3 regions of the Pseudomonas sp. F3-2 genome follow, and region 3 is predicted to be linked to each of the others. Evidence: riboswitches for the same ligand, from Rfam matches in the RefSeq annotation. Region 3 holds a riboswitch; each other region holds the start of a gene.
What was found. Region 3 has a riboswitch for cobalamin ahead of AAGQ88_RS15240 (ABC transporter substrate-binding protein). Riboswitches for the same ligand answer to the same signal wherever they lie in the genome.
Positions count from the first base shown of each region.

Region 1: another riboswitch for cobalamin. It lies ahead of cobW (cobalamin biosynthesis protein CobW); the one in region 3 lies ahead of AAGQ88_RS15240 (ABC transporter substrate-binding protein).
Region 2: another riboswitch for cobalamin. It lies ahead of cobO (cob(I)yrinic acid a,c-diamide adenosyltransferase); the one in region 3 lies ahead of AAGQ88_RS15240 (ABC transporter substrate-binding protein).

Region 1 is NZ_CP152388.1:2,711,950-2,719,056, forward strand. It holds gene nfuA (Fe-S biogenesis protein NfuA) at 1-50, shown strand, start outside; gene cobM (precorrin-4 C(11)-methyltransferase) at 297-1,043, opposite strand; gene AAGQ88_RS12520 (cobalamin biosynthesis protein) at 1,074-1,493, opposite strand; gene AAGQ88_RS12525 (CbtA family protein) at 1,490-2,209, opposite strand; gene AAGQ88_RS12530 (CbtB-domain containing protein) at 2,221-2,412, opposite strand; cobalamin riboswitch at 2,511-2,728, opposite strand; cobalamin riboswitch at 2,942-3,165, shown strand; gene cobW (cobalamin biosynthesis protein CobW) at 3,295-4,374, shown strand; gene cobN (cobaltochelatase subunit CobN) at 4,377-7,107, shown strand, end outside.
Region 2 is NZ_CP152388.1:1,488,475-1,495,581, forward strand. It holds gene AAGQ88_RS06800 (C40 family peptidase) at 1-352, shown strand, start outside; gene AAGQ88_RS06805 (C40 family peptidase) at 461-997, shown strand; gene AAGQ88_RS06810 (sorbosone dehydrogenase family protein) at 1,178-2,515, opposite strand; cobalamin riboswitch at 2,640-2,875, shown strand; gene cobO (cob(I)yrinic acid a,c-diamide adenosyltransferase) at 2,988-3,599, shown strand; gene AAGQ88_RS06820 (cobyrinate a,c-diamide synthase) at 3,596-4,897, shown strand; gene bluB (5,6-dimethylbenzimidazole synthase) at 5,078-5,728, shown strand; gene cbiB (adenosylcobinamide-phosphate synthase CbiB) at 5,725-6,633, shown strand; gene cobD (threonine-phosphate decarboxylase CobD) at 6,626-7,107, shown strand, end outside.
Region 3 is NZ_CP152388.1:3,329,749-3,336,855, forward strand. It holds gene AAGQ88_RS15215 (KGG domain-containing protein) at 1-108, shown strand, start outside; gene AAGQ88_RS15220 (hypothetical protein) at 237-407, opposite strand; gene AAGQ88_RS15225 (ATP-dependent Clp protease proteolytic subunit) at 473-1,030, opposite strand; gene AAGQ88_RS15230 (aldo/keto reductase) at 1,258-2,253, shown strand; gene AAGQ88_RS15235 (aspartate/glutamate racemase family protein) at 2,344-3,066, shown strand; cobalamin riboswitch at 3,100-3,295, shown strand; gene AAGQ88_RS15240 (ABC transporter substrate-binding protein) at 3,429-4,457, shown strand; gene AAGQ88_RS15245 (iron chelate uptake ABC transporter family permease subunit) at 4,454-5,485, shown strand; gene AAGQ88_RS15250 (ABC transporter ATP-binding protein) at 5,482-6,270, shown strand; gene AAGQ88_RS15255 (hypothetical protein) at 6,286-7,038, opposite strand.

The sequences.
Region 1 (7,107 bases), 620 kb from region 3:
GCGTGCGTGATGTGACTGACCACACCCAGAAAGAAAACGCTTACTACTAAGCGGTTTTTCTCCCTCAAAAAGCCCCGACTGGTTCGGGGCTTTTTGTTGGGTGCAGAATCCCTGTAGGCGCGTGGCTTGTCTCTGGGCCGCATCCAGACGATCTGCCGGGTACCGACAGCAGGCGCTGTGATGAAGCCTGTCAGATCGAGAAAGTCGGTTCGATGCCGCTGCGCAGCAGATTGCCGGCAAGCCAGGCGTCTACGAATTCCTTCCAGCATCAAAAACGGATCAGACCTCAATCCAGGTCACGGCCGGAACACGTGGGCGTGCCCGGCGCGGTACAGCGACGACTCGCTGAACACGTCGTTACCCAGCACGCGGCCCACGAGGATCAGCGCGGTGCGGCGGAAACCCTTGGCTTGCACCTTGTCTTCGATGTCACCCAGCGTCCCGCACACCCAGTCCTGGTCCGGCCAGCTGGCGCGGTGGACCACGGCAATCGGGCAGTCTGCGCCGTAATGCGGTGTCAGCTCGGCAACGATCTTGCCAAGATTGTTGATGCCCAGGTGAATCGCCATCGTCGCCCGGTGCTGCGCCAGTTCGCCGAGTGACTCGCCCTGCGGCATGGCGGTCTTGTCCGCGTAACGCGTCAGGATGACGCTCTGGGAGATGTCCGGCAGGGTCAGTTCAGTACCCAGCAGCGCTGCGCATGCCGCCGTGGCAGTGACGCCGGGAATGATCTCGAACGGGATGCCCAGGGCTTTGAGACAGCGAATTTGCTCGCCGATGGCGCCGTACAGACTGGGGTCGCCGGAGTGCACGCGGGCGACGTCCTGACCGTTTGCATGAGCGGATTTCATCAAGGCGATGATCTGGTCCAGGTGCAATTCGGCACTGTTGGACACTTGCACCGCCTGATGGCCTTCCAGCACAGCCTCTGGCACCAGCGATCCAGCGTAGATGATCACCGGACAGCTGCGGATCAGGCGCTGGCCCTTGACGGTGATCAGGTCAGGGTCGCCAGGTCCGGCGCCGATGAAAAATACGGTCATGGGGTCTCCAGAGATGTGCGCCGGTCAGCGTCAAGCGGTGATGCCGATAGCCAGCGCGAAGGTGGCGCGAGAGCTGTTGCGGCGCTCGATCAAAAGGCTGGCCGAGCCGTTCGACAGTCGGGACGCCATCACCAGTGCCGCGCTTTCCGCCACGCCGTGACAACCCGTATGCGCGAACGCTGTGGGTGAGCGATGGCTCAGCTGCGATTCAACGATTTTCAGTTCATCGGCACTGAAAAACATCAGCGGCAGGCGCATATGTTCGGCCAGTTCCAGCAATCCCGCCTCGTTCGATTTGCTGTCGATGGAGGCGAGGGCGCTGATGTCGCGAACGCTGACGCCGTGTTCCAGCAGGCACACCTCGATCAGACCCTGCAGCACCGATGCCGGACAGCCGCGCTGGCAGCCCAGACCGATCACAAGGATCGGCCGGTTGCCGGCGTCACTCATACCGCGTGATTCAGACCGGACTGCGTCGACGCTGCTTCGTGTCGACGGAACAGCCAGGCGCTGATCACGCCCATGCCGACCCAGAACAACGCATTGGTGACTAACGAGGCCACTTTGAACTGGGCTTCGAGGGCTTCGGGCGCCAGTGCAGCATGCACTTCAGGCTGCGGCGCGCCGACGACATGGGGCACCACCAGAATGGCGACGCCCAGGGCTTTCAACAGCCAGCTGCGGGCGAACACGATGAGCGCCAATCCGGCAGCGGTCGAAGCGGCGGTGCCGACCCACCAGATCTGCCGCTGCGTGAGATCGGCGGCCGCGGTGCCCGGCAATTCCGGTGGCAGGCCGAGGGTCGGCGCGAGGACGAACACGGCGAAACCCGCCAAACCCCACAGCACGCCTTGGCGAGCGCTGTTCGGGCTGCGCAAGGTGTAAAGCGCGGCCAGCATCAGCGAAAAGCCCACGGCGACCACCAGATTGCCGCCGCTGGTGGACAGCACGCGCTGCCAGCCATCTTCAGGTTCCCAGGCCTCTTCGTCGTGAACATGCCCGGCCATGGCGCCGTCGGCATGCTCGTGCATCTCGGCGGCCGGGGCTTTCTCGTAGGTTTCAGCCTGCAGAATCAGCGGCGCAACCCAGAAACTCTGCAGCAAGGTCAGCAGCAGGGCCGCGAGCAGGCCCGTGAAACCAGCCGTGTGAGCGATACGCTTGAACATGGCGGCAGGTCTCAGTGGCAAGGAAATGCGGAACTGTGGCGGGTGTCGTGCGCAGCATTGTGCACGGCGTCGATGTGCGAGAACCCTGCGAAGTACACCAGAAAGGCGCCCAGAATCATGGCGCTGACGGCGGCGGTCAGGCGTTGGGTCTGAGTCTGGGTGCTGACGTTGCTGGATGTCTGGCTGGTAGTGCTGATCGACATGGCGCTTCCCTCTGAAGTGGTCAGCGACGGGATAGCGCAAGGGCGCACCACTGACGGACGTCAGCCGTGAACGCAACTGCACCCGCCCACCGCGGGTTTGTCATATGTCATTGACGGGCCGGTCTCCGGGCTTGCGAGGGGCGGGCCTTTCGACCTGCCTGCAAGAATCGCCTTCCCATATCGCTGACGACACAGTGGATCTGACTCTTCACTCGCTTACCGTTGCGGGGGCAGCGCCGGACTTGCACAGCATCGATCTGTGCGCACCGGTTTCCCGTTTCACCCTGTGAAGGGCACCCGTAACAAGGTGTGTAGGAGACCACGGAGGCGAAGCCCCGTCAATTGCAGCGTTCGCCACCGTCGTTAACGCCGGTCCAACGGGAAGAGTGGACCGAATTCGGGATTGGACCAAAGCTATCCCGGCTGAAGCCGGTCCTACGCTGTGGACCGAATACAGGACCGGCTTCAGCCGGGAAGGTCTCTCCGGACAAGGCGCACGTTTGTTCGTTGACCTTGCCCCGGTCACTGCGTAGCCTTGCGCACTCGAGGTTCACCGTTTCGCCGCCTTGGCGGTTCGGTGCTAAGAAGGGAATGCGGTCAATGCCGCAGCTGCCCCCGCAACTGTAAACGGTCATGTTCATTGCACAGCCACTGCGCGAGCGGGAAGGCGCGATGAATGCCGGTCGCCTGACGATAGCGCCAGTCGATCCGCCGCCGTAAGCCAGGAGACCTGCCTCGATTCGGGCCTGCTTTGATCAGCGCCCAGGAATTCTCACTACAACCGGGCGGGGTGATCCGGTGGCGAAACGAGTCGCGGGCCGGCCCCTGTCCGGAACGCGCAGCGCTCGTCCTGTCTGCCCGCCGCAAGCCCAAGGGCATCCCATGAAAACACTGGCCAAACTTCCCGTCACCATCGTCACCGGCTTTCTCGGCTCGGGCAAAACCACACTGCTGCGTCACATGCTGGATAACGCCGAGGGGCGCCGCATTGCCGTGATCGTCAACGAATTCGGCGAGCTGGGAATCGACGGCGAGATCCTCAAGCAATGCACCATCGGCTGCACCGAAGAAGAAGCCAACGGCCGCGTCTACGAATTGGCCAACGGTTGCCTGTGCTGCACGGTGCAGGAGGAATTCTTCCCGGTGATGCAGGAATTGGTCGCGCGACGCGGCGATCTGGACCACATCCTCATCGAGACATCCGGTCTGGCGCTGCCCAAGCCGCTCGTTCAGGCCTTTCAGTGGCCGGAAATCCGCAACGCCTGCACCGTCGACGCCGTGATCACCGTGGTCGACAGCCCGGCGGTCGCCGCGGGCACGTTCGCCGCGTTCCCGGATCAGGTTGATGCTCAGCGCAAACTCGACCCTAATCTGGATCATGAATCTCCGCTGCACGAGTTGTTTGCCGATCAGCTGGCGAGTGCCGATCTGGTCATTCTCAACAAGACCGACATGATCGCCGCCGAAGCGCTGGCCGCCGTGCGCGCGGAAGTCGCTGAAGAATTGCCGCCGGCCGTGAAGGTCATTGAAGCGAGCAAGGGCCAGTTGCCGATCAGCGTGTTGCTGGGACTGGGCGCCGAGTCAGAATTGCACATCGACGGCCGCAAGACCCACCACGATCACCATGAAGGCGACGACCACGACGATCATGATCACGATGCCTTCGACTCGATCTCGATTTCGCTGCCTCAGGCGGACGAAGCGTTGTTGCTCGACGCCCTGACTCAGGCAGTGGTGCAGCACGGCATTCTGCGGGTCAAGGGCTTCGCGGCTATTCCCGGCAAACCGATGCGCCTGTTGGTGCAAGGCGTCGGTACGCGTTTCGACAAGCATTTCGACCGAGCCTGGAAAGCCGATGAGCAGCGGCTGACGCACCTGGTGCTGATCGGCCAGGACCTGGACGCCCACGTGCTCGAAGCGCAACTGCGCGCGGCCGTCACGACGTCCGGGATCAAAGGCTAAGCATGCACCTGCTGCGCACTCAGCCCGGCGGCTTTGTCCCCGACGACAGCATCGCTGACCTGGGGCAGACCCCCGCCGAACTGGTGATTCTCTGCAGCGGCGATTCACACCTGGCGTTGCTGGCGCAAACCGCGCAGCAACTGCCTGACGATTACCCGAGCCTGCGCCTGGCCAATCCGATGCAGGTGCAGAATCACGCCTCGGTCGACCTTTATGTCGATCAGGTGCTGCGCCATGCCAAGGTCATCCTGATTTCCCTGCACGGCGGCATCGGCTACTGGCGCTACGGCGTGGAGCGGCTGGTCGAACTGGCGCAGCGCGGGGTCAGGCTGATCCTGGTGCCGGGCGATGACCGACCCGACCCGGAGCTCAGCGACCTGAGCACCGAGCCTGCGCAGGACTGTGATCGGCTCTGGCATTACCTGCGTCAGGGCGGCAAGCACAACGCTTTGCAGTTGTTCAATTACCTCGCCAGCCGATGGCTGGATCGGCCTTACGGCTGGAGTGAGCCCCAGGCGTTGCCGCGCACGGCGGTTTATCACCCGCGCCATGGCCACGGAACAATCGCCGACTGGCGGGCTGACTGGCGCGACGATCAGCCGGTGGCGGCGGTCTTGTTCTACCGCTCGCACCTGCAGGCGGCCAACACCGGGTTCATCGATATGTTTTGCCAGCGTCTGCAGGCCCAGGGGCTCAACCCGCTGCCGATCGCCGTCGCCAGCCTCAAGGAGCCTGCTTGCCTTGAGGCGGTCCAGGACTGGCTGGATGAAGCGGACTGTGAAGTCATCCTCAACACCACCGGATTCGCGCAATCCAGTCCGGAAGCACCGCACCTGCGGCCTTTCAGGCGCAATATCCCGGTGATCCAGGCGATCTGCGCGCAAGACAACCAGCCTGCCTGGGAGGCCAGCGAGCAAGGTCTGGGGGCGCGGGATCTGGCGATGCATATCGCGTTGCCGGAGCTGGACGGGCGCATCATCAGCCGGCCCATCAGCTTCAAGGACCTGGCCTGGCACAGCGAGCGCAGCCAGTCAGACGTGGTCTGCTACCGGGCCCATCCCGAGCGGATGGATTTCGTCGCTGAGCTGGCGCGGCGCTGGGTGCTGTTGGCGCGTACTGCCAACGGCGACAAACGTGTGGCGCTGATTCTGGCCAATTACCCGACGCGCGATGGGCGCATCGGCAACGGTGTGGGCCTCGACACGCCCGCTGCCGCGTTGAACATCCTCAATGCCATGCAGGCCGAGGGATATCCGGTCCAGGATCTGCCGCAGAGCGGCACCGCGCTGATCCACGCCTTGCTCGGCGGCGTGACCAATGACCCCGACAGCCTGGATCAGCGGCCTTGCCACCAAAGCATGGCGATGGAGGCGTATCTGGCGGCATTCCAGTCGCTACCTGAAGCCAACCGCGCGGCGGTAATCGAGCGCTGGGGCACGCCGGATAACGATCCGATGTGCCGGGACGGGCGAATGATGGTTGCCGGCCTGCGGTTTGGCATGACCTTCGTCGGCATTCAGCCGGCACGCGGTTACAACGTCGATCACAGCGCGGTGTATCACGACCCTGATCTGGTTCCGCCGCATGGCTATCTGGCGTTCTACTTCTGGCTGCGCCGCAGTTACGGCGCCCATGCGGTCATCCACGTCGGCAAGCATGGCAATCTTGAATGGCTGCCGGGCAAGGGCGTCGGCCTGTCGGCACACTGCTGGCCGGACGCAACCCTTGGCGCGATGCCGAACATTTACCCCTTCATCGTCAATGATCCAGGTGAGGGCGCACAGGCCAAACGGCGGACTCAGGCCGTCATCATCGACCACCTCATGCCACCGCTGACCCGAGCCGAAACTTACGGACCGTTGCGTCATCTTGAACTGCTGGCCGACGAATATTACGAAGCCCAGTTGCTCGATCCCCGGCGCGCGCGGGAGTTGCAGAAGGACATCCTCATGCTGGTACGCGAGACCCGCATCGATCGCGAGCTGGCGCTGGACGAGCATCTGGACAGCGACGCCGACGCCGCGATCTGGCTGCCGCGTCTGGACACGTATCTGTGTGATCTGAAGGAATCGCAGATTCGCGACGGCTTGCATGTGTTCGGCGAGTCACCGAGCGGGCGTCTGCGCATCGACACCTTGCTGGCCATTCTGCGAGTGCCCCGCGGCGATGGCCGGGGCGCTCAGGCCAGCCTGTTACGTGCGCTGAGCAACGCCCTGGGACTGGCATTCGACCCGCTGGACTGCAATCTCGCTGAGCCGTGGACCGGTGCGAAACCTCATGTATTACATGAAGTGAGCCAAGACCCTTGGCGCACGACTGGCGATACGCGCGAGCGGCTTGAACTGTTTGCCGCCACTTTCGTTGAACAACTGTTGTCCGGTGAAGATTTTAAAATATCGTTGAAAAACAGTGATTTAAACGAAGTTGTTAAAGCCATTAAAGAGGTTGTGGCGCCGCGCCTCGATGCGTGCGGGCCTGCTGAAATGCGTGGTCTGCTCGACGCCTTGAGCGGCCGATTCGTGCCGGCCGGCCCGAGCGGTGCACCCAGTCGGGGTCGGCTGGACGTGCTGCCGACCGGGCGCAATTTCTTCTCGGTGGACGTGCGCAACCTGCCCACAATGACCGCGTGGAGAATTGGCTTTAAGTTGGCAAATCTCTTGCTGGAGAGACACTTACAGGACAATGGTGATTATTTACGTCAACTTGGACTGTCGGTCTGGGGCACGGCCACGA
Region 2 (7,107 bases), 1.8 Mb from region 3:
CGGCTATCTGTTCCGCGAAGAAGCCGGCATGAGCCTGCCTCGTTCTTCTCGTGAAATGATCAACATCGACGCGCCTCTGGTCAAACGCAACGACCTCAAGCCTGGCGATCTGCTGTTCTTCAGCACGGCCGGTCGCGGTCGCGTCAGCCACGCGGGCATTTACCTGGGGGATGATCAGTTCATTCATTCCAGCAGTCGTCGCAGTGGCGGTGTCCGTGTAGACAGTCTTGACGACGCCTACTGGGCCCGGACGTTCATCGAAGCCAAGCGCGCGCTGGCCATGGCACCTTCCAAGGTTCCAGAAACCACGACCGCCATGACCTCGACTACAATCAAGCGCCAACACCGGTAGCAGGGCCCGCAGCACCCCCTGCTTTGGCGTGCAACCGGGGAATCCCTGATTGCACGCAACGCCGGCTCCCGGCAAAGTAAGCCGCATCCCGCAAAGGTTGTTGTGTTTATGTCGTTTACGGTTCGCCTGGCTGTTGCTTCAATGGCTGCATTGCTGGCCGCTTGTTCCAGCAATCCACCGCCATCCCCTCCAAAGGTCGTTTCCAGGCCTGTCGTTTCCGCTCCCGCGCAGTTTTCTTCTCCTCTTGCAGATGACGTTTTGCTACGTGCCATCGGGCTCGTCGGCACGCCGTATCGCTGGGGCGGCAATACGCCGGATTCGGGGTTCGATTGCAGCGGCCTGATCGGCTACGTGTATCAGGGCGCGGCGGGAATCACGCTGCCACGCTCGACGCGTGACATGATCAATCTGCGCGGGCCGAACATCGATCGCAGCGAGCTGCAGACCGGCGATCTGGTGTTTTTCGCCACCGGCGGCGGGTCGAATGTCAGCCATGCCGGGATTTACGTGGGAGAAGGGCGCTTCGTGCATGCGCCAGCCACCGGCGGCACGGTCAAGCTGGACAGCCTCGACAAACCGTATTGGCAGAAAGCCTGGCTGAACGCAAAGCGCGTGATTCAGCCCTCGAACCTCGCCCGCCAGTAGTTACGCGATTCCTGTGGGAGCCAGCTTGCTGGCGATCGCGGTGTGTCATGTGACACTCAAGTGTCTGACCCTCCGCCTACCTTGTAGGAGCGCGCTTGCCCGCGATTGCGGCGTGTCAGTCGATATTTCCGGTCCGGACATACCGCCATCGCGGGCAAGCGCGCTCCTACAGGTCTGATGTCAATTGGAAGCCTGCGCCGTGCGCGCGGCTGTCACGCGCCAGATCTTGTTGCCGACGTCATCGGCCACCAACACGCCGCCCTTATTGTCGTTGACCACTCCCACCGGCCGGCCCTGCGCTTTTTCGTCCGCATTCAGAAAGCCGGTCAGCAGGTCGACCGGTGTACCGCTCGGCTTGCCGTCCTTAAAGGGAACGAACAGGACTTTATAACCACTGTGCGGTTTGCGGTTCCATGAGCCATGTTGCCCGACGAACAGCCCTTCATTGAACGGCGCGGGCAAGGATTTCCCGTCAGCGAACGCCAGGCCGAGCGAGGCTGTGTGCGGGCCGACGGCGAAATCAGGCGCGATGGCCTTCTGCACCAGCTCTGGATTCTGCGGCGTGACCCGCACATCCACATGCTGGCCGTAGTAACTGAACGGCCAGCCGTAGAACGCACCGTCCTGCACCGACGTCACGTAGTCGGGCACCAGGTCGCTGCCGATTTCGTCACGTTCGTTGACTGCCGTCCACAGCTTGCCGGTGTGCGGTTCCCAGTCCATGCCGTTGGGGTTGCGCAATCCTGAGGCGAAAATCCGGTGGTTACCCGTCGCGGCATCCACCTCCCAGATCGCTGCGCGGCCTTTTTCGGCGTCCAGACCGTTTTCCGCCACGTTACTGTTGGAGCCAACGGTCACGTACAGCTTGCTGCCGTCTTTGCTGGCGATCACGTTTTTGGTCCAGTGATGATTCAGCGTACCCCCAGGCAGGTCGGTGACTTTCAGCGGCTCGCCCTTGATCGATGTCTCGCCGGGGACGTAGTTGAAGCGCAGCAGGCGATCGGTGTCCGCCACGTAAAAATTGTTGCCGACCAGCGTCATGCCGAATGGTGAATTCAGATGATCGATGAACACGGTGCGGGTCTCCGCGACGCCATCGTGGTCGTTGTCGCGCAACAGGGTGATTCGGTTGGCGCTCGGGACACCTGCGCCTGCGCGGCCCATGACTTTTTTCATCACCCAGCCACGGATGCCCTTGCCATCGTCGGGTTTGGGCGGCTCGTTGGTTTCGGCGACCAGCACATCACCGTTGGGCAGCACGTACAGCCAGCGCGGGTGATCGAGGTTCTCCGCGAACGCCGCCACTTGTGTCCCGGGTGCCGCGGCGGGCTTGGCACCGGCTGGCCAGCCGACGGCCGGGGCGATGTTGACGGTGGGGATCAAGGTCTTGTTCGGCTCTGGCAGGCGGGGTGATGGCCCCGTCCCGTCGGACACCTGCAATCGGGACGACTCGCCACAAGCGGCGAGGCCGCCTGCAACTATCAGTAAAACCACAGCATGGGGCCTGAGCGTGAACATGATCGATCTCCCTTTCATGGCAGTCATGCAAGCGCATGTCTATGAGTAGAGGCGCGCCTGTGCGCGGGGTTCAACCGGCGCGGCGGATGCCGAGTCGATTGACGCTCTTTAGTCAACCCTCTAACCTTCGCCGATTGTTTCAGGTGCCTTGGGCCGCTCGCGGGCGACAGGGTGAAACAGGGAAGCCGGTGCGAGCGCCTTCATGCTCTATCCCGGCGCTGCCTCCGCAACGGTAAATGAGCAAATGCCACGCACGATGCCACTGTGTTCAGCGAACATGGGAAGGCGCGCGGCTTGAGGCGACAGATTGTGTGTCGCCACTCATGAGTCCGGAGACCGGCCTGATCCATTCAACAGCATCACGGAGGGCGATGCTCTGCGCAGGCGCGTGCCCATCGAGGTGACGACGCGTGCTGTCAGTCTTTGCCTGCGCCCTCCGTTTGCCACACCTGCCCTCAAGCGGAGAGCTGAGATGAGCGAATCCCCCGAACGTGACGAACGCCACCTGGCGCGCATGCTGCGCAAAAAAGCAGTGATGGACGAGCGCATTGCCAGCGCACCCAATGAATGCGGACTGTTGCTGGTTCTGACTGGCAACGGCAAAGGCAAAAGCAGCTCCGCTTTCGGCATGCTCGCACGCGCCATGGGCCACGGCATGCAGTGCGGCGTGGTGCAGTTCATCAAGGGTCGTAACAGCACGGGCGAAGAGCTGTTTTTCCGCCGTTTTCCCGAGCAGGTGCGCTATCACGTGATGGGCGAGGGGTTCACTTGGGAGACCCAGGACCGCCAGCGTGACATCGCGGCTGCCGAGGCCGCCTGGGCAGTGACTCAGGAAATGCTTCGCGACCCGACCATCGGCCTGGTGATTCTCGATGAGCTGAACATCGCCCTGAAGCATGGATACCTCGACCTTGAGCGTGTGCTGAGCGACCTGCAAGCCCGTCCGCCCATGCAACACGTGGTGATCACCGGCCGGGGCGCGAAACAGGAGCTCATCGATCTGTCCGATACGGTGTCGGAAATCGGCGTGATCAAGCATGCGTTTCACGCCGGCATCAAGGCGCAGAAGGGCATTGAATTGTGAGTGAGCGTGAACCCCGGCACTGCCCGGCCGTATTGATCGCAGCGCCTGCGTCCGGTCAGGGCAAGACTACGGTCACCGCAGCGCTCGCCCGGTTGCATCGCAATCAGGGGCGCCAGGTGCGCGTCTTCAAATGCGGCCCCGACTTTCTCGACCCCATGATTCTGGAGCGCGCCAGTGGTCATCCGGTGTATCAGCTGGACATGTGGATGGTGGGCGAGCAAGAAAGTCGCCGCCTGTTATGGGAAGCGGCCGCCGAGGCGGACCTGATCCTCATCGAAGGCGTCATGGGGCTGTTCGATGGCACGCCGTCCAGCGCCGACCTGGCGCGACGGTTTGGTGTGCCGGTGCTCGGTGTCATCGATGGCACGGCGATGGCTCAGACCTTTGGCGCGTTGGCGCTCGGGCTGGCCCGCTATCAACCGGACCTGCCTTTCGCCGGCGTGCTGGCTAATCGGGTCGGCACTGTGCGCCATGCGCAACTGCTCGAAGGCAGCCTCACGGAAGGCCTGCGTTGGTACGGGGCGTTGTCGCGAGAGACCGGGATCGAGCTGCCCAGCCGCCATCTGGGATTGGTTCAGGCGAGCGAGTTGAACGACCTCGACCTGCGTCTGGATGTCGCCGCCGATGCGCTGGCCAGTACGTGCGATGCAACGCTGCCGCCTCCGGTGAGTTTTTCGGCGCCTGATATCACCCCGGCGCAACCTTTGTTGGCGGGCGTTCGCATCGCCGTTGCCCACGATGAGGCGTTCGCGTTCACCTACGGCGCCAGCCTCGACCTGCTGCGCGCGATGGGGGCCGAGTTGTCATTTTTCTCGCCGATCCGCGATCAGCACCTGCCGAGCGCCGACAGCCTGTACCTGCCCGGCGGCTATCCGGAACTGCATCACGTTGCCCTGGGGCAGAACGTTTCGATGCTCAACGCCATTCGCGCGCACCATGCGGCAGGCAAGCCGCTGCTGGCCGAATGCGGCGGCATGTTGTACCTGCTCAATGCGTTGACCGACGTCGAAGGACAGCGCGCCGAGCTGGTCGGTCTGCTCGACGGCGAGGCGGTCATGCAAAAACGCCTTGCGGCGCTGGCGTTGCAGGCGGTCGAGCTGCCGGAAGGCACGCTGCGCGGGCACACGTATCATCATTCGCTGACCAGCACCGAACTCACACCGATTGCGCGCGGCGTCAGCCCCAACGGCGGCCGCGGTGCCGAAGCGGTGTATCGCGACGGCCGGATGACCGCCTCTTACGTGCACTTCTATTTCCCGTCCAATCCACAGGCGATGGCGGCGCTGTTCCTGCCATGAACCGCGCCCCCACAATCCCCATCGCGCCCGCCAAGGCAGAATCACCGATCCCTGTGGGAGCGAGCTCGCTCGCGAAAGGGCCGGAGAGCCAGCCACACATCCAGCGCCTGCCAAGCAGCCTTCGCGAGCAAGCTCGCTCCTACAGAAAAACAGCGTTCTTGCGCGCTGCGGAGGCTTGTCATGACTGATATGGCTTTCAGCGATGAAGAACGCGCAGCGGTTTACCGTGCGATTGCCGAGCGGCGGGACATGCGTCATTTCTGCGGCGGCGAGATCGCGCCGGCGTTGCTGGCGCGACTGCTGGAAGCGGCTCACCAGGCACCGAGTGTCGGCCTGATGCAGCCTTGGCGGTTCATCCGCATCAGCGACCCCGCGCTGCGTGCGCAGATTCAGGCTCAGGTGGAGCAAGAGCGCGTCCGCACCGCCGAGGCGCTGGGCGAGCGGTCCGATGACTTCATGAAGCTCAAGGTCGAGGGCATCGGAGACTGCGCAGAAGTGCTCGTCGCCGCGCTGATGGATGATCGCGACAAGCATATTTTTGGTCGCAGGACCCTGCCGGAAATGGACATGGCATCGTTGTCCTGCGCGATTCAGAACCTGTGGCTCGCCGCGCGGGCCGAGGGTCTGGGCATGGGCTGGGTCTCGTTGTTCGAGCCCCAGGCGCTGGCCGATCTGCTGCACATGCCAACCGGTTCAAAACCCCTGGCGATTCTGTGCCTGGGGCCGGTCAAGGAATTCTATCCCGCGCCAATGCTGGTGCTGGAAGGCTGGGCGCAGGCGCGGCCGTTGCACGAGCTGGTTTACCAAAACAAATGGGGAGTGAGTCAATGAGTGTGGCGCTATTGAGCGTCGCGGGCTTTGCGCTGGATGCGCTGCTTGGCGAGCCAAAACGAAACCACCCGCTGGTGGCGTTCGGCCGATATGCCGAGCGCATCGAGCAACGTTTCAACGCAGGCGGCCGAGGCTGGCGCAGTCATGGCGTCACCGCCTGGTTCATCGCGGTCGTGCCGCTGACCCTGCTGATCACCCTCTTGAGCTGGCTGCCTTACATCGGCTGGCTGGTCGAGATCCTCGCGCTGTATTGCGCGCTGGGGTTGCGCAGTCTGGGGGAGCATGTCGGCCCGGTCGCGCAGGCGCTGCGCGGCAATGATCTGGAAGAAGCCCGTCGTCGAGTCGGCTTCCTGGTCAGCCGCCAGACTTCAGAGCTGGATGCCACCGAGGTCGCCCGTGCGGCCACCGAATCCGTGCTGGAAAACGGCAGTGACGCAGTGTTTGCTGCCATTTTCTGGTTCGTCGTGCTGGGCGCGCCGGGCGTCGTGCTGTACCGGCTGTGCAACACGCTCGACGCCATGTGGGGCTATCGCAACGAACGGTTCGAGCGCTTCGGTTGGGCCTCGGCAAAAATCGACGATCTGCTTAACTACATTCCGGCGCGTCTCGTGGCGTTGACCTACGCATTGCTCGGCAAAACCCGACTCGCCTGGCGCTGCTGGCGTACACAGGGGCCCAAGTGGGACAGCCCGAACGCAGGTCCGGTGATGGCCGCTGGAGCCGGGGCGCTCGGCGTCGAGCTGGGCGGTGCGGCGATCTATCACGGCGAGTTGCATCAGCGTCCGCAATTGGGCGAGGGCGCACCTGCCGATGCTGATTCCATCGATCGGGGCTGGCAGCTGGTGCAGCGTGGGGTCTGGCTGTGGTTGCTGGTCTTGTGCCTGGGGACTGAATTCTATGCTTGAGCACGGCGGTCGATTGCGAGGGGCGGTGCAGAAATACGGCATCGATGAAGCGGACTGGCTCGACCTCTCCAGCGGCATCTCGCCGTGGTCATGGCCGATCCCGGCGATACCGACGCAGGCCTGGGCGCGTCTGCCGGAAACCGACGATGGGCTGGAAGCGGCAGCCTGCGCTTACTACGGCGCCCCCGCCGTGCTGCCGGTGGCCGGGTCGCAGGCGGCGATTCAGGCGCTGCCGCGGTTGCGTCAGGCGGGCAAGGTCGGCGTGCTGTCGCCGTGTTATGCCGAGCATGCCGAAGCGTGGCGCAGCAGCGGGTTTCTGGTGCGCGAAGTGTTGGAGCATGAGGTCGAGCGCTTCATCGACAGTCTCGACGTGCTGGTGGTGGTCAACCCGAACAACCCCACGGGCCTGAGCCTGACGCCGGAGCGCTTGCTCGACTGGCATGCCCGGTTGGCCCAGCGCGGCGCCTGGCTGGT
Region 3 (7,107 bases):
GGCAGCAACGTCGCCAATGACCGGCAGAAAGCATCTGATGCAACCCGCGATGACGCGAGCAAGAAAGGTGGTTCCATGCCACAAGGCGGCGCAGGCCGTAAATCCTGATCAGCGATTGCCAGGAGAATCGAGCGAGGGCGAAAGCTCTCGCTCTTTTATTTTGGCGTGACGTCTTTGTTCAGGTGTAGAACCGGCAGCGCCGGTCCATCCCAGGAAGTCACCCCAGCAGCAGCGTCTTATTCATCCCCCTCGATCAACGGCACCGTGGCATCGCGATCAAACTGCGAGCCCGGATCTTCGTTGCCCGGATCATTGTCGACGTCGACTTCCACTTCCTCATCAGGCTCGAAAGCGCCTGGCACCGCGGCGCCGAGCCGGTCTGAAGGGGTATTTGCTGTGATGTGCATGGCAGGGTCCTCATATCAGGCAGGTCGCTCGCCTGCTTTGGCGAAGCGTTGGTTCAAGGTTGAGATTAGCTCGAGCTGACAGTCCAGTGCGTTGCATCCTCCGCGAACTGCAGCTGCTCGACCCGATGGGCGATCCCGCAGGAAAGCGAGTCTTCGGCGCGTATGACTTTTTCTTCGGCCGACAGGCACCGGCCAATGTCCAGCGGGTGCGCGGCACCGTCGGTTTCACTCAGGTAAATATTCACGTAGCGCTGCAGGTCGTTGTCCAGGCTGCGCAGGTATTCGCGCAGCCGAGAATGATCCACTGAGCTTTGGTTGAAGTACCAGTTCATCGGGTGAATCAAGAAACGCGAATGCGGACAGGCGATTCGCTCCTCGGCGGCGAGATAAATGACGATGCCCATGGATTCGATGTTGCCGCTGTTGAGCGCTCGAATCGGGACGTTGAGGGATTTGAGGAAGTTGTAGATCGTGAACCCCAGCGCCGTGCTGCCGCCTGCGGTGGACAGGTTCAGCAACAGGCCAGTGGCGCCTTTGCCGATGGCCTCCAGGCAACGATCACGAAAGTGCTCGGTGCTGGTCTGATCGACCCCACAATGGAAATGGATGATGTGCTCACTCATCTACTGCCCTCCGCTTCCGGGAAATCACCGCGGCCTGATAGGTTGGAAGCTGCGCTGCCGCTGAAAGTTGCATGCTGCCCTCACGCCGCGCAGTCAGTCCGGGAGCGCAACGATCCGGCCCGCTCGCACCGAACTCCTGCTTCAATCAACGATCAGTACAACACACCGCGCACCGTCGATGACACTGCACGCGCGCTTTTCCATGACGCACAGAACAGGACATTTTCATGAGTCTGCACGACAAGATTATCGGCCATCTGGGCTTCGGCGCCGCGCCACTGGGCAACATGTTTCGCACCATCAGCGAAGAGGAAGCCGCCGCCACCGTGCAATCGGCGTGGGATCAAGGCATCCGCTATTTCGACACCGCACCGGTCTATGGCGCCGGCCTGTCCGAGCAGCGCCTGGGCAAGGCGCTCGCCGACCATGCGCGAGACCAATACACCCTCAGCACCAAGGTCGGCCGACTGGTTTCTGACGAACTCGACACCGCAGCCCGGAGCGGCCCGTTCAGCGAAGGCCTGAAAAACAAGATCATCACTGACTATTCGGCGGATGCGACGCTACGCTCGATCGAGGCCAGTCTGAAACGGCTGAACACTGATCGCCTGGACATCGTGTTCGTCCACGACGTCGCGCAGGACGCCCATGGTGATGAATGGATCGAGCATTTCAATGTCGCTCGCAAAGGGGCCTTCCGCACCCTCACCCGCCTGCGTGAAGAAGGCGTGATCAAGGCGTGGGGGCTGGGTGTCAACCGTGTCGAGCCGTGTGAACTGACGCTGGACCTGAGCGAAGCACAGCCCGACGGGTTCCTTCTGGCCGGCCGATATTCGCTGCTGGACCACGATCAGCCCCTGCAACGGCTGTTCGCCAAGGCGCGGGAGCACAACGCCGAGTTCGTCGTCGGCGGCCCTTACAGTTCGGGCGTGCTGGTGGGCGGCAAGCATTTCGAATACCAGGAAGCGCCACAGGCGATGCTCGACAAGGTTGCGCACATTCAGGAGATCGCCCGTCAGTATCAGGTCGACATCAAGTCGGCAGCATTGCAGTTCGTCCTCGCCAACCCGCTGGTGGCCGCCGTCATTCCGGGGGCCAGCCGCCCTTCCCGGATCGCTGAAGACGTCGCCGCCCTGCACGCCCAGGTGCCAGTAGGGTTCTGGCAGGCGATGCGCGATCAGGGCTTCATTTCGCCTCAGGCGCCGGTGCCGGCAAAAGACTGAAGACGGACCGCTTCGGCGCCATGCATTATTCGCCAGTGAATCGGTCGCCGCCGGACGGCCGACCTAGATCCCCCGCACGAGGCCTCACTGATGCGCATTCTGATCGTCAACGTCAACACCACCGAGTCCATGACCGACACCATCGCCGGGCAAGCCCGCAGTGTCGCGTCACCGGGCACTGAAATCGTCGGTCTGACCCCGCGCTTCGGCGCCGAATCGGTGGAAGGCAACTTCGAGAGCTACCTGGCCGCCATCGCCGTGATGGACCGCGTGCTGTCCTACGACCAGCCTTATGACGCGGTAATTCAGGCCGGTTATGGCGAGCATGGCCGCGAGGGGCTGCAGGAGTTGCTTGACGTGCCGGTGGTGGACATCACGGAAGCGGCCGCCAGCCTCGCGATGCTGCTGGGCCATTGTTATTCGGTGGTCACCACGCTGGATCGCACTGTGCCGTTGATCGAGGATCGCCTGAAACTGGCCGGCGTCTTCGAGCGCTGCGCGTCAGTGCGAGCCAGCGGCATGAGTGTGCTGGAACTGGAAGAACAGCCAGAACGCGCCATTGAGGCGATCGTCGAGCAAGCCGCTGTCGCGGTGGCGCAGGACAAGGCCGAGGTGATCTGTCTGGGCTGCGGCGGCATGGCCGGTCTGGACCAGAAGATTCGCGACCGCACCGGCGTGCCCGTGGTCGATGGCGTGACTGCGGCGGTGGCGCTGGCCGAATCGCTGGTGCGCCTGGGCTTGAGCACCTCCAAGGTCAGGACGTACGCCACGCCACGGCCGAAGAAGATCGTCGGCTGGCCCTTCGCGAAATGAGCGCACGATGATTCGCCTGCTCTCGCCGAATCGTTTAGTATCGCCGCCGCCGGTTTCCACTCGGAATTAATAGGGAATCCGCGAGCCCTCATTCGGGCTCAAACGGAACTGTCCCCGCAACTGTAGGCGCTGAGCCCTGCTCCATGTTTGCCACTGGGTTATCCCGGGAAGGCCGGAACAGGACGACGACGCGCCAGTCAGGAGACCTGCCGGCAGGCTTCACTCATTCGCCGGCGGGGCGTCCGGGAAGGACTCCCGCATGCGCGTTTTGCGCCTGAATGCTTCGCCGCGTGAACACGCAGCGACGGGATGTGCTTTCCAGTGTCCGCCTGCCACAGACAGGTCCACTGGAGTCGCCCTACATGCCGCTGCGCCGTTTCGCCCTTCTGCTTACCGCCGTGACACTGTCCACTGCCGCGCTGGCGACTCCCGCGCCGGCAACGTCCACTCGTTATCCGCTGACCCTCGACAACTGCGGCGTGCCGCTGACGTTCACTCACGCGCCGCTCAAGGCCGTGACCATCGGCCAGGCCGCCACCGAAATGCTCTACGCCCTGGGCGTGGGCGAGCATGTCGCGGCGACCTCGTTGTGGTTCAACGCGGTACTGCCGCAGTACAAGGCAGTCAATGACGGCATCGAGCGTCTGGCCGATAACGCGCCGGGCTTCGAATCGGTGATCGCCAGACGCCCGGATTTCGTGCCGGTGCAGTTCGTGTGGATGGTCGGGCCACAGGGCGCCGTCGGCACCCGGGAGCAATTCCATGACCTGCAGATCCCGACCTACATCTTGCCGTCCGACTGCGAGGGCAAGAACAATCGCGTCGGCGCCGACGGCACGCGACTCGAGGCGTTCCGGATAGACACGCTGTACAAGAGCATTCGCCAGCTGGCCGAGATTTTCGACGTGCAGGCCCGTGGCGAGCAGTTGGTGGCCGGCTATCAGACGCGGCTGGCGAAGGCCGTCGAACATGCCAGAAAGGCTGACGGCAAGCAGGTGTCGGCGGTGTTCTGGTTCTCCAGCCCCGACATCAACGTCGATCCGTATGTGGCCGGGCGCAAGGGCATTCCGGCGTTCATGCTCGACACCCTGGGCATGCGCAACGTCATCGACTCCGACGAGGAATGGCCGACAGTGGGCTGGGAAACCATCGCCCGGGCCAATCCCGACATTCTGGTCATCGCCCGCATGGATCGCCGCCGCTTTCCCGCCGACGATCACGAAAAGAAACTGGCATTTCTGAAATCCGACCCGGTCACCCGCAACATGGCGGCGGTCAAACAGAACCGGATCGTCATCATGGACGCCAGCGCCATGGAATCCAGCGTGCGGTTGTTCGACGGCATCGAGCAACTCGGCGACGCCGTGCACCGGGTAACCGACGTTCAATGAAGCCTTCCAGTGCAGGACGATTCATCGCCCATGGCGCGTGGGTCAGCGCGGCGTTGCTGATGGCGGTGATGGCCGGGGTGGCGATCGGCGAGACGTCGATCGGTCTGCCGGTGATCGGCCAGGTGCTGGCGAACAAGCTGTGGGCCGCCGGCTATGCGGTGGACGCCATCGATGAAGGCATCATCTGGAATTACCGCCTGACCCGCGCCATTGTCGCCGCTGCCTGCGGCGCCGGTATCGCGGTCTCGGGCGTCGTGCTGCAATCGCTGCTGCGCAACCCGCTTGCCGATCCCTACCTGCTGGGCATCTCTGCGGGCGCTTCGACCGGCGCAGTACTCGTCGCGATCATCGGCCTGGGCGCCGGGGCGATCTCATTGTCGGCCGGCGCTTTCGTCGGCGCGGTAGCGGCTTTCGCATTGGTCGCGCTGCTGGCGCGCTCGTCCCGAGGCCAGACAGCCACAGGCCAGATCATTCTCGCAGGCATCGCCGGCTCACAATTGTTCAACGCCCTGACCTCCTTCCTGATCACCAAATCGGCCAGCGCCGAGCAGGCGCGCGGCATCATGTTCTGGTTGCTCGGCAATCTGAGCGGCGTGCGCTGGGCATCGGTGACGCTGGCTGTGACGGTGGTGCTGGCGGGTCTGCTGGTCTGTCTCTGGCACCGACGCTCGCTGGACGCCTTCACCTTCGGCGCGGATTCCGCAGCGTCGCTGGGCATTCCCGTGCATCGGGTACAGGCGATCCTCATCGCGACGGCGGCTTTGATGACCGCCGTGATGGTGTCCATTGTCGGCTCCATCGGTTTCGTCGGCCTGGTGATTCCCCACGCAGTGCGCATGATGACGGGTGTCCGTCACGCTCGACTGGTGCCCTTGAGTGCATTGAGCGGTGCGCTGTTTCTGATTGCCGCCGACGTGCTCTCACGCACCCTGATCAAGGGCCAGGTCTTGCCCATCGGCGTGATCACCGCGTTGGTGGGTGCGCCGGTGTTTGCCCTGATCCTGCTCCGCGGAAACCGCTCACGATGAACGCGCCGCTGCCACTTGCCGAAAGCGCGCTTGCCGCGCACGACCTCAGTTATACGATCAATGGCGCGCCGCTGCTGAGCCACGTCAGCCTGTGCATCAGAAAAGGAGAAAACCTCGGCATCGTCGGGCCAAACGGTTCGGGTAAGTCAACCCTGATCAGGCTGCTGGCAGGCCTTCAGACGCCTACGGCGGGGAGTGTCTGGCTGAACGGCGAGCGGCTGACGAGCCTGACGCGACGCGACATCGCGCAACGGCTGGCGGTGGTCGAGCAGCACGCGCAGACCAGCGATTCGATCAATGTACTGCAAGCCGTGGAACTGGGTCGTACGCCCTGGCTGTCCGCATTGAGCCCTTGGCGGGAAGTCGATGGCCAGATCGTTGCGCAGGCCATTGCCAGCGTCAGCCTCGATCATCTGACGCAGCGAGCCTGGCAAACGCTGTCTGGAGGCGAGCAGCAACGGGTGCATATTGCCCGCGCGTTGGCTCAATGCCCCAGGGTTCTACTGCTCGACGAGCCCACCAACCATCTGGACATCCAGCAGCAGCTGTCGATTCTCAGGCTGGTTCACACCTTGCCCGTCACCACCGTGATCGCGCTGCACGATCTGAATCAGGCGCTGGCCTGTGATCGTCTGGCCGTGATGGACAAAGGCCGGCTCATCGCGGTGGGTGCCCCATTTGAAGTACTGACACCTGAACGCCTGCGCGAGACGTTCGGCGTCGTCGGTCACTGGCTCACGGACCCAATCGACAACGCGCGGATCCTGCGGCTGCGCTGCATCTGAGCACACTCGACGCGGTCAGTTGCCCTGCTCGAACTGGCCTTTGCGCTCCATGATCATTCGCTCGCCACTTTGCTGGCGTTGCTGCTGCATCGAGTCGCTGCTGCCGTTGACCGCAGGCGAGGCAGAAGAGCCGGTGCCATTGCCGGGACGCAACGCCGGATTGGTCGTGCCGACATTGCCGTTGTTCACACCACTGGCGTTGTTGACGCCATTGGCGCCCGTGGCCGTGGTGTTATTGCTGTTGCTGCCGTTAGTGTGGGTCGCGTCGGTGCCATTGACATTAATGCCATTGGTGCCGGTGGCGTTGGTATTGCTGCTGTTACTGCCATTGGTCCCGGTCGCATTGGTGTTGCTGCTGTTGGTACCGTTGGTACCGGTGGCGTTGGTGTTGCTACTGTTACTGCCGTTGGTGCCGGTCGCGTTGGTATTGCTGCTGTTGGTGCCATTAGTGCCGGTCGCGTTGGTGTTGCCGCTGTTGCTGCCATTGGTACCGGTGGCGTTGGTGTTGCCGCTGTTGGTGCCGTTCGTGCCTGTTGCGCCAGTGCGCGCGCCGGACGTGGACGAACCCGTACCGCCTGCCGCGCCTGCACCCGCACCGCCGCCACCTGTTGCGCCACCCCCTGTCGAGCCGCCTGCGCCGCCCGCGCCGATACCGGACGCCGCCAGTAGGATTGGCGCCGAGGCCGACGTCTGCGCCATGGCGCCCATCGACACTGTCGCAGCACCCACAAACAGCAGGTTGAGCCATCTTTTCCGTGAACTGATCATCGTCGTATCTCCAGAAAAACCGCGTGAGGTCTTCTTTCGAGGTCAGACGCTCGCCAGCGTTCGGCCTTT